DNA from 2 places in the Sodalis sp. RH22 genome. Region 2 is predicted to be linked to the other one. Evidence: predicted binding sites of a transcription regulator. Region 2 holds the regulator's gene; the other holds the start of a gene.
What was found. Region 2 encodes PhoB, which activates phosphate uptake and scavenging genes when phosphate is short. Its sites were predicted from a motif close to CTGTCATAAAACTGNCNNAT; they were not measured.

Region 1: the regulator PhoB is predicted to act here: its motif matches at 2,082-2,101, upstream of serA (phosphoglycerate dehydrogenase).

The regions. Positions count from the first base shown of each region.
Region 1 covers NZ_CP178731.1:4,862,692-4,868,296, reverse strand. The annotation lists gene ACL2XN_RS22135 (5-formyltetrahydrofolate cyclo-ligase) at 1-535, shown strand, start outside; gene serA (phosphoglycerate dehydrogenase) at 666-1,898, opposite strand; gene rpiA (ribose-5-phosphate isomerase RpiA) at 2,214-2,870, opposite strand; gene ACL2XN_RS22120 (LysR family transcriptional regulator ArgP) at 3,087-3,980, shown strand; gene ACL2XN_RS22115 (oxidative stress defense protein) at 4,036-4,761, opposite strand; gene ACL2XN_RS22110 (LysE family transporter) at 4,953-5,582, opposite strand.
Region 2 covers NZ_CP178731.1:2,556,502-2,562,106, forward strand. The annotation lists gene ACL2XN_RS11735 (cobalamin-independent methionine synthase II family protein) at 1-628, opposite strand, end outside; gene ACL2XN_RS11740 (PstS family phosphate ABC transporter substrate-binding protein) at 879-1,817, opposite strand; gene phoR (phosphate regulon sensor histidine kinase PhoR) at 1,814-3,151, opposite strand; gene phoB (phosphate response regulator transcription factor PhoB) at 3,176-3,865, opposite strand; gene sbcD (exonuclease subunit SbcD) at 4,077-5,390, shown strand; gene ACL2XN_RS11760 (AAA family ATPase) at 5,387-5,605, shown strand, end outside.

The DNA.
Region 1 (5,605 bases), 2.3 Mb from region 2:
CCGCCGGCTCACCCCGGGCCAACAGGCCGCTGCGGCCGCGGCGCTGGTCAAAACCCTGCTGGCCGACCCGCGGGTTACCGCGGCCGGCAGCCTGGCGCTGTTTTTATCGTTTGACGGCGAGCTGGATACCCGGCCGCTTATTGAGGCGCTTTGGCAACGCGACCAGCGCGTCTATTTGCCGGTGCTGCACCCTTTCAGCCCGGGCCACCTGTTGTTCCTGCGCTACAGGCCCGATACGCCGCTGGTGCTGAACCGCCTGCATATCAGCGAGCCGCGGCTGGACGTGACCCAGCTCTTGCCGGCGCGGCATCTCGATATCCTGTTTACCCCGCTGGTGGCCTTTGATGCCCGGGGCCAGCGCCTGGGCATGGGCGGCGGCTTTTACGATCGCACCCTGCGGCACTGGCGGCGCGGCGCCGGCTTCTACCCCATCGGGCTGGCCCACGATTGCCAGCAGGTGGACGCCATACCGGCGGAGCCCTGGGATATCCCGTTGCCGGAAATTGTTACCCCGTCGCGGCACTGGCGCTGGTAAACCGCCGGGGACGGATGGCAGCCCTTGGCCCGGTGGTGTACCCGGCGTGCACGGTAAGTTGGCGGTACCCATAAAAAAACCCCGGCTCGCTAAGCCGGGGCTGGGGTCGACCACGTCAGGCGCGCAGCTATCAGTACAGCAGGCGGGCGCGGATAGTGCCGGGTATCGCCTTCAGCAGCTGTAGGGCGGTATTTTCGGTATCGGTTTCCACATCAATGACCACATAACCGATTTCGGGCGTGGTTTGCAGATACTGGGCGGCGATATTGATGCTTTGCTCGGCAAAAATCTGGTTGATGCGGGTCAGGATCCCGGGACGGTTTTCATGGATATGCAGTAAACGGCTGACGTTATCGCCATGTTCCGGCAGCGAGACTTCCGGGAAATTGACCGCCGACAGGGTCGAACCGTTATCGGAGTATTTGGCCAGTTTGCCCGCCACTTCCACGCCGATATTTTCCTGCGCTTCCTCGGTGGATCCGCCGATATGCGGCGTCAGGATCACATTATCGAATTCACACAGCGGCGAGTTGAACGGATCGCTGTTGGTGGCGGGCTCTTCCGGGAACACGTCCACGGCGGCGCCGGCGATATGTTTACTGGCCAGGGCGTCGCACAGGGCCGGGATATCCACCACCGTACCGCGCGAGGCGTTGATAAACAGCGACCCCGGCTTCATATGGCCGAATTCTTCCTTGCCCATCATATTGCGGGTGGACTGGGTATCCGGCACATGCAGGGAGACCACGTCGCACATACCCAGCAGCTCAGGCAGCGAATCCACCTGGCGCGCGTTGCCCAGGGACAGTTTGCTCTCGATATCGTAATAGAACACCTGCATCCCCAGGCCTTCCGCCAGGATACTCAGCTGGGTGCCGATATGGCCGTAACCGATGATGCCCAGTTTCTTGCCGCGCGCTTCATAGCTGCCGCTCGCCTGCTTGTTCCACTGGCCGCGGTGCGCTTTGGCGTTGGCCTCCGGGACGCCGCGTATCATCAGCAGCATTTCGCCGAGCACCAATTCCGCCACGGAGCGGGTATTGGAAAAAGGCGCATTGAATACCGGCACGCCTTTTTTCAGCGCGGCTTTCAGATCGACCTGATTGGTGCCGATACAAAAGCAGCCGACGGCAACGAGTTTTTCCGCCGCGGCAAAGATGTCTTCCGTCAGGTGGGTACGGGATCGGATGCCGATAAAGTGCGCGTCGCGCACGGAGGCTTTCAGTGCCGCGGAATCCAGCGCGCCCTTATGGTATTCAATATTGGTATAACCGGCGCGTTTCAGGTTATCCACCGCGCTGGGGTGAACACCTTCGACCAACAGAAACTTAATCTTATCTTTTTCCAGCGATACTTTTGCCATTTCCCGACCCTTTTTGAGACTTCAGATGCGACTGCAACACACAGCACCCGGACAAAATAACAAAAATTACCGTGGCGGCAACAGGGCCGTTTATCCTTAAGACAGCATAAGACGCAGCCATAAGCGATTGCTATGGATAAATCCTCTGGTCTGGTGGAGAAGCGTCATATATATAGCAGGCCGATGGCATAAATGTGACATTTATCACTGAATTTCGCCTGCGGCGATAAAAGATGCTATGTAAACAAAATTAACATCCACCGCCGCCGGCGTGGAAAGCCGGCGGCGGCGCCGGGCGGTGGTAAAACCGGCCTGTTACTCGATAACCTGAACGCCCCCGGCGGTGCCGATCAGCGCCACATCCGCGCCGCGCCGGGCAAACAGGCCCACGGTCACCACGCCGGGCAGGCTGTTGATTTTGTCTTCCAGGGCCACCGCGTCCAGGATGCGCAGGTTGCGCACGTCCAGGATAATATTGCCGTTATCGGTTACCACGCCCTGGCGGTACTCCGGCAATCCGCCCAGTTTCACCAGCTCGCGCGCCACATAGGCGCGCGCCATCGGGATCACTTCCACCGGCAGGGGAAAATTGCCCAGGACGTCCACCCGTTTGGATCCATCGACGATACAGATAAATTTACGCGCGACCGCCGCGATGATTTTTTCGCGCGTCAGGGCCGCCCCGCCGCCTTTGATCATCTGCATCTGGCCGTTGATTTCATCGGCGCCGTCGACATAGATGTCCAGCACGTCGACGCTGTTGAGATCCAGCAGCGGGATACCGAGGCTCTTCAGCTTGGCCGAAGAAGCGTCCGAACTGGAGACCGCCCCTTCGATTTGATTCCTGATGCTGCCCAGGGCATCGATAAAATGCGCGGCGGTGGACCCGGTGCCGACGCCGACGATCGTGCCCGGTTTCACATACTTCAATGCCGACCAGCCCACCGCCTTTTTCAGTTCATCCTGCGTCATAAATAATTAAGCCTTGGCTACGGAAAGTGGGCGGTATTATAAAACAATATCATCGCCGATGGCGTGAATTCCGCCACAACCCGCCGCATCCCGGATGCCCGCGCCTGACACGGCTAAAATTTTGCGTCCGCAACCGGGTCAATCTATGGCATAGTGAAAACCGGTGACCAAAAAGTACCTATTGATGCACAGAGATATCGACGCAGGGGATAAAGAATGAAACGCCCGGACTATCGGACGCTGCAGGCGCTTGACGCCGTGATACGGGAACGGGGTTTTGAACGCGCCGCGCAAAAATTATGTATCACCCAATCCGCGGTATCGCAGCGCATAAAACAACTGGAAAACCTGTTTGGCCAGCCGCTGCTGGTGCGTACCATTCCCCCACGGCCCACCGAGCAAGGGCAAAAGCTGCTGGCCTTGCTGCATCAGGTGGAATTGCTGGAGGACGAATGGCTGGGCACCGATAACGGCAGCGACACGCCGCTGCTGCTGTCGCTGGCGGTGAATGCCGACAGCCTGGCGACCTGGCTGCTGCCGGCGCTGAAACCGGTGCTGACCGATTCGCCTATCCGCCTTAATTTACAGGTGGAAGATGAAACGCGTACCCAGGAAAGGCTAAGGCGCGGCGAAGTGGTGGGCGCGGTCAGTATCCAGCCCCAGCCGCTGCCGAGCTGCTTGGTGGATCAACTGGGCGCCCTGGATTATCTGTTCGTGGCATCCCAGCCTTTTGCCGATCGTTATTTCCCCCACGGCGTGACGCGCAGCGCGCTGCTGAAAGCGCCGGCGGTGGCGTTTGACCATCTGGACGATATGCACCAGGCGTTTTTGCAGCAGAACTTTGACCTGCCGCCGGGCAGCGTGCCCTGCCATATCGTCAACTCATCGGAAGCCTTCGTGCAGCTGGCGCGCCAGGGCACGACCTGCTGCATGATCCCGCATCTGCAAATCGAACGGGAGCTGGCGACGGGCGAACTGATAGACCTGACGCCGGGCCTGTACCAGCGCCGCATGCTGTTCTGGCATCGGTTTGCGCCGGAAAGCCGCATGATGCGCAAAGTGACCGATGCCCTGCTCTCCCATGGCCGGCAGGTCTTGCGCCAGGCCTGAGGGCCGCACAGCGCCGGCGCGCCCCGCAGTGGGACGCATCGGCCACACCCGCCGCCTAGGGCTGGCGTTGCAGCTCGAACACGACATCCACCTGATCGTCAAAATGGATCGCCTGCTGGACATAGGTCTGGGCCGCATCGGTCTGCGACATGGCCTCGTTGGTCTTAAACATCCGCGCCACCGGCACCGGCTGGTAGTTCGCCACATGGTAACGGATGCTGAAAATCGGCCCCAGGGTAGCTTTAAAGCCTTCCGCCAGCGAACGGGCCTGGGAAGTGGCGTTTTCAATCGCCTTGTTGCGCGCCTGATCGCGGTAGGCGTCCGGATTAGCCACGCCCAGCTCGACGGAGCGGATTTCATTCAGGCCGGATTTCAGCGCGCCGTCCAGCAGTTCATTGAGCTTGTCAAGCTGGCGCAGCGTGACCTGCACCTGGCGCACGGCGCGATAGCCTTTCAGCACCGATTCCCCGGTCTTTAAAAAATCATATTCCGGCTGAGTGCGCAGGTTTGCGGCGTCGATATCTTTATTTTCAATGCCGTTTTTATTCAGAAAATCAAAATATTGCGCCACGCGCGCGTCCACCTGTTTTTTGGCGTCGGCGGCGTCTTTCGAGGAAATCGACACTTCGATGGTCAGGGTGGCGATATCCGGCGTCGCCTCGACGCTTGACGTGCCGGAGGTGATCACATGCGGCCCGGCGGGAAGCTCGGCGGCCAGCGCCTGGGTCGTAAACGATCCTAATCCCAACAGGGTGGTTAACAGCAATGCTTTGACCTTCATGACGTCTCCTGTGCGGCAAAATGCGCTGAATATAAATGAAAATACCGCCTATGATTGCGCATTTTCATCTAAAAACAACGCCCTTTGCGCTTATTTACCGTTACGTGATTATCGGCACCCAGCATAATCGTTGCCGTTGCGTTAAAATATAGGATAAGTTCTCAATCTCATGCAGCGCCACGCCCCGGGCACTACACCGGCTGCGCGGTAAACATCTGCCAGGCCTGGCGCGCCAGTTGCAGCGCCACCAGCCACATCACCACGCCGACGAATAACTGGATCCCGCGCTGCACCCGGCCGCGGTTAAGCCAGGGGGCCAGACGCGCCGACAGCATGGCCAGGCCGTAGAACCATACCAGGGACGCGCCGATGGTGCCGCCGGCGAACCAGCGCCGCGCCGCCGGCTCCAGTTGCCCGCCGATACTGCCCAGCACCACCAGCGTATCCAGGTAAACGTGGGGATTAAGCCAGGTCACCGCCAGCATGGTAAGAATAATGCGCCGCCGCGACGGGCGGAAGGCCTCGCCCGGGACACCGGCGCGGTCGGCCCCTTCCCCGCGCCAGGCGTTTTTCAGCGCGCAAAAGCCATACACCGCCAAAAACGCCACCCCCGCCAGGGTCACGCCCTGCAACAATATGGGCGACTGCGACAGCAGCGCGCTGCTGCCAAAAACGCCGGCGATAATCAGCGCCATATCGCTTAACAGGCACAAAGTGGCGATCAGCAAATGATATTGCCGCCGTATGCCCTGGTTCATCACCAGGATATTCTGCGGCCCAAGGGGCACAATGGTCGCCATGCCCAACGCAAAACCCTGCATAAAAATAACCCACACGTCGCTCA
Region 2 (5,605 bases):
CGCCGCGCTCGCGGATCTGGCGCTGCTGGTCCGTCGAACACAGATAAGCCCACACGGTATCGTCAAGCTGCAGGTAACGGCAGCCGGCATCGTAAAAGGCGCGGATAGCGTCATGCCAGGCCTGGGCCAGATCGGCGAAATACGCCGCCAGATCAGGATAGACGCCGGCGTCGATGGCGCCGCGCCCGCCGCGAAAATGCATCACGCTCGGGCTGGGTATGGTCATTTTAGCCACCGCGTCTCCGGCCACGCTGCGCAGATAGCGGAAATCCGCCAGCATCGGATGCTGGCGGAACGCCACCTTGCCGGTGACCTTAATGCTGCGCGCCTTGGTCTGCACCCCGGAAAACTGGATACCCTGGTCGACATCGTAGCCTTCCACCCCGTCCAGCCCCTCAAAAAAATCGAAATGCCACCAGGCGCGGCGAAACTCGCCGTCGGTGACCACCTGCAGCCCCAGACCGCGCTGCAGTTCCACCACCCGGCGGATCTCGGTATCCTCGACGGCACGCAGCTGCGCGGGAGTAATGGCCCCTTGCTGCAACTGCCTGCGGGCCTGTTTAATCGCCTCGGGGCGTAATAAACTGCCCACCACATCAGCGCGAAAGGGAGGCGTATTTCTTTGCATGTTTGAGCTCCGGCGTTATTTTGCCGGCCTGGACAAGGCCCGCAAGATAATAAGATTTAATGAATAGTTCAGGATGTAAACTTTCCCGGTGGGCAATAGTTTCCGTCGGTGACATATAGACATCCGGACGTCTATAATGCCCGCATCCATACTAGCACGCGGCGGCGCATCGCCATGGCGAAGAAAATTCACCCGTGTTGAACATTATTCATGATCACCCGCGGGCGACGGCCCACCCTGCCGACACACCTCATTGCAGCCCGATATCCCGGCGCGCCTGTAGCCTTATGGGTTCAGGCAAGGGCTGGTAGCCGCCCTGGCGGGCGAGGTTTTGGCCCTGGGGCGACAAAATACGGTCCATAAAGGCGGCGGTGACCGGCGCCAATGGGGTATCAGGGGGCTTATTCAGATAAATATAGAGATAGCGCACCAGCGGATAGTCGCCGTTAAGCAAGGCCGACTCGTCCGGCGTCACCTGGCGGCCGGCCTCGTCGGTTAACGGCAGGATCCGCACGCCGGCGGTATGAAACCCCATGCCGGCGTAACCAATGGCGTTGCGCGACGCGCTTACCGCCTGCGCCACCGAAGCCGACCCGGGCAGTTCATTGACTGATGCCAGCAGGTCACCGCCGCACAGCACGCGCTGGCGGAAAAAACCATAGGTACCGGAGGCGGAATTGCGGCCATAGCGCAGCAGGGCCATATCGGCCCACCGCCCGGTTAGGCCGAGTTCCCCCCAGCGGGTGACGGCAGGGGCGTCGCCGCAGCTGCGGGTGATGGAAAAAATGGCGTCCAACTGGCGCAGGCGCAACCTGGGCAGGGGGTTATCCTGGTTGACTATAATCACCAGCGCATCCAAGGCCACCGGCACCGCCAGGGGCGGGTAGCCGTAATGGCGCTGGAACGCGGCGATTTCAGTCGCGTTCATCATGCGGCTCATCGGCCCGATTTGCGCCGTGCCCGCGGCCAGCGCCGTCGCCGCCGTCGCCGATCCGCCCGCCTGGATCTGCACGCCGACATCCGGATAGTCATGTCTGAAATCCGCCGCCCACAGGGCCATCATATTCGCCAGCGTATCGGAACCGCTGCTGGTGAGGCTACCCGACAGCACCGACAGCGGCCGCGCCGCCGCCGGCAGGGTCAACAGCAGGCAGAGCAGCCAGCCCAGGGTTTTTACAGCTTTTATCATCGGGATTTGACACGTGAAGGAGAAGTGGGGTTATTTTCGGCCAGGACGGGGAGGACAATCAACCGGTTGGGCAAGGTAAAAAAGAAGCGGGTACCCGCGCCCGGCTCGCTGATAACATCAAGATGGGCGTCATGATTGCCGAGCGCGTGCTTAACGATGGCAAGCCCAAGGCCGCTGCCGCCGGTCTGGCGCGAACGGGCTTTGTCAACCCGGTAAAAACGCTCGGTCAGGCGCGGTAAATGCTCCGGGGCGATGCCCGGCCCGTTATCGCTGACCTGAAACTGCGCGCCCTCAGCGGTACGCTGCCAGCACACCTCGATGCGGGTGCCCGGCGGCGTATGGATGACCGCATTGTATATCAGGTTCGACATCGCGCTGCGCAGCTGATCCTCATTGCCGCGCACCAGCAACTGTTCATTAACCCGGAACACGATCTCATGCCGTTCCTGGCTGAGCGCCCCGGCGCTTTGCTGCAGGCGCTTGAGAATGGCCGGAATATCGACGCGTTCATTGACCTCGCCCTGGGGCGCGGCCTCGATACGGGATAACACCAGCAACTGCTTGACCAGGCGCTCCATGCGCTGCGTCTGATCCTGCATAGTGTGGATGGCCTTGGCGCGCATGGCTTCATCCATATCCTGGTCGTTCATCATTTCCAGATATCCCTGCAACACCGTCAGCGGCGTACGCAGTTCATGGCTGGCATTGGCGAAAAAGTTGCGCCTGGCGCCTTCCAGCTGGCGCATCTGGGTCACGTCGCGGGCCACCATTAACAGCTGGTCGTCGGTATAGGGCATCACGCGGAATTCAACGTAACGTTGCTTATTGAGCAGCAGGGTCAAGGGGCGCTCGAACGACTGGCCCTGGATATAGCTGTTGAATTCGGGATAGCGCAGCAGGTTAAGGATATGCTGGCCGTTGTCTTCCGGCCAGCGAAACCCGAGCAGCTGCTGCGCCAGGCCGTTGCACCAGAAAATATGGCCGTCGTCGGTCAACATCACCAGCGCATCAGGCAAGGTTTCCGCGCCGCTGCGAAAGCGTTTGAACAATGTCGCCAGTTCACGCCGCCGCCGCCGGTGGCGCAACTGCATCTGATGCAGGCCATAGAACAGCGGTTCCCAGCTTCCCCGCCCTTCCGGCGGCGTATGCCGGAGATCGACCCATAACCAGCGGGACAGCCGCAGTTGGTAATAATAGTTGCGCACCAGCGCGGCCAGCAGCGCCGCCACCAACAGCCAGGCCAGGTGGCCGACAAAAAGCGACAACAGCAGGGCCGGCAGGCAAAACAGCCCCAGTTCCAGCAAAATCTTACGCCAGGATAAACGTTCCAGCACCGGCAGAGCTCCCCTTATACCGCGCTAATAGCGCGCGGAAAAACGATAGCCGGTGCCGCGGACCGTCTGCACCATCCGATCGTGACCGCCGGTTTCCAGCGCTTTGCGCAGGCGGCGAATATGCACATCAACCGTCCGGTCCTCAACATACACATTAGTGCCCCAGACATGATTTAACAACTGTTCCCGGCTATATACCCGCTCGGGATGGGTCATGAAAAAGTGCAGCAGTTTAAATTCGGTCGGTCCCATCTCCAGGGCCAGTTCGTTGGAGGTTACCCGGTGCGACGACGGATCCAGGCTTAAGCCCTGCAGCTCAATCTTATCTTCCACCGCCATCGGCGAAATACGGCGCATCACCGCCTTGATCCTGGCCAGCAGCTCCTTGGGCGAGAACGGTTTGGTGATATAATCATCGGCGCCCACTTCCAGCCCCCGCACCCGGTCTTCCTCCTCGCCGCGCGCGGTCAGCATCATGACCGGAATATCGCGGGTCAATACCTCGCGTTTCATATGTTTGATAAATTGAATTCCCGAACCGCCTGGCAACATCCAGTCGAGCAATACCAGATCCGGATAAGGCTCCGCCATACGGCTGACCGCCGTGCCGTAGTCTTCGGCTTCGATGGGCTGGAAGCCATTCTGTTCAAGTACGAAGCACACCATTTCACGAATCGGCGCTTCGTCTTCCACGACTAATATGCGTTTTGCCATTTTTTCCTGCCATTAATCTCTGCGGTTAACGTGCCCGGGCATTATGCGTCACTTTTATGACAGATTTATTAAAATCAGCCCATCGTGCCAGAAGCATAGCGGATGGCGGTTTTTTTTCGTCCCGGGTTGCCAAATTAACAGCTTTACGTCGGCATCGCCCGGGGTAAGGTTTATACTCTCGCCCTGACTTTTACACTCTGGCTGGAGCGTCATGCGGATCATTCACACTTCTGACTGGCATCTGGGTCAGTCGTTTTTCACCAAAAACCGCGCCCGGGAGCACCGCGCCTTCCTGCAATGGCTGGTGGCGCAGGTGGCAGAACGGGATATCGACGCGGTGATCGTGGCCGGCGATATCTTTGATACCGGCACCCCGCCCAGCTATGCCCGCGAACTGTTCAATCGTTTCGTGGTGGCGTTGCAGCCGACCGGTTGCCAGCTGATCATACTGGCGGGCAATCATGACGCGGTGGCGACACTGAACGAATCCCGGGCGCTGCTGGCCTGCATGCATACCCGGGTTATCGCCGGCGGCGGGTTCGGCGCCCGGGACGATGACGACAACGCCGACGGCGACCGCGAAGACAGCGGCGGGCAACCGGTTTTTGTACTGAACGATCGTAGTGGAAAGCCGGGGGCGATACTGTGCGCCATCCCCTTTTTACGCCCGCGGGATGTGCTGACCAGCCGCGCCGGAGAATCGGGGGATGATAAACAGCGGGCGCTGATGGACGCCATCGCCGCATATTACCAGGCGCTATATGACCGGGCGCTGGCCCTGCGCGCCAAGTTGCCCGGCCGGCTGCCGATTATCGCCACCGGACACCTGACCACTGTGGGCGCCGCCACCACCGATTCGGTACGCGATATTTATATCGGCAGCCTGGACGCGTTTCCCGCCCAGCTGTTTCCTCCGGCGGATTATATCGCCCTCGGCCATATCCACCGCCCGCAGTGCGTGGGCGGACAGCAGCATATCCGCTATTGCGGTTCGCCCATCGCCTTGAGTTTTGATGAGACCGGGCAGCCCAAGCAGATCAATATAGTCAGTTTCGACGCCGGGGGCGTGGCGGACATTTCCCCGGTTTTGATCCCGGAGACCCAGGCCCTGCGCCTGATAAAAGGCGACCTGGCGGACATCGAGGCGCAGTTGCGCTCGTTTAGCGATTACCCGGGGCCCACGCCCGTCTGGCTGGATATCGAGGTGGTGACAGACGCCTGGCTGAATGATATCCAGCAGCGTATCCAGCAGTTGGCGGCCGATTTGCCGGTGGAAATCGTGCTGTTGCGCCGTAACCGCGAGCAGCGGCTGTCGGCACTGGCGCGCCGGCAACGGGAAACGCTGGTCGAACTGAGCGCCGGGGACGTGTTTGAGCGGCGCCTGGCGCTGATCCCCTCCCCCGCGCCGGAGAACCTGGACGCCATACGCTTGCTCTATCGCCAGGTAACGGCGGACGTACAGCAAGGCGCCGCGGCGGAAAACCCGCCGGCGCCGGATGCCGCAACCAAAGGAGACGCCCGGTGAAAATCCTGACGCTGCGGCTGAAAAACATCAATGCGCTCAGGGGCGAGTGGAAAATTGATTTTACTGCCGACCCCTTCGACCGCGCCAGCCTGTTTGCCATTACCGGTCCCACCGGCGCCGGCAAGACCACTATTCTTGACGCCATCTGCCTGGCGCTGTATCACCGCACGCCCCGCCTGGACGCGTTGCCCGGCCAGGAATTGATGACCCGGCTG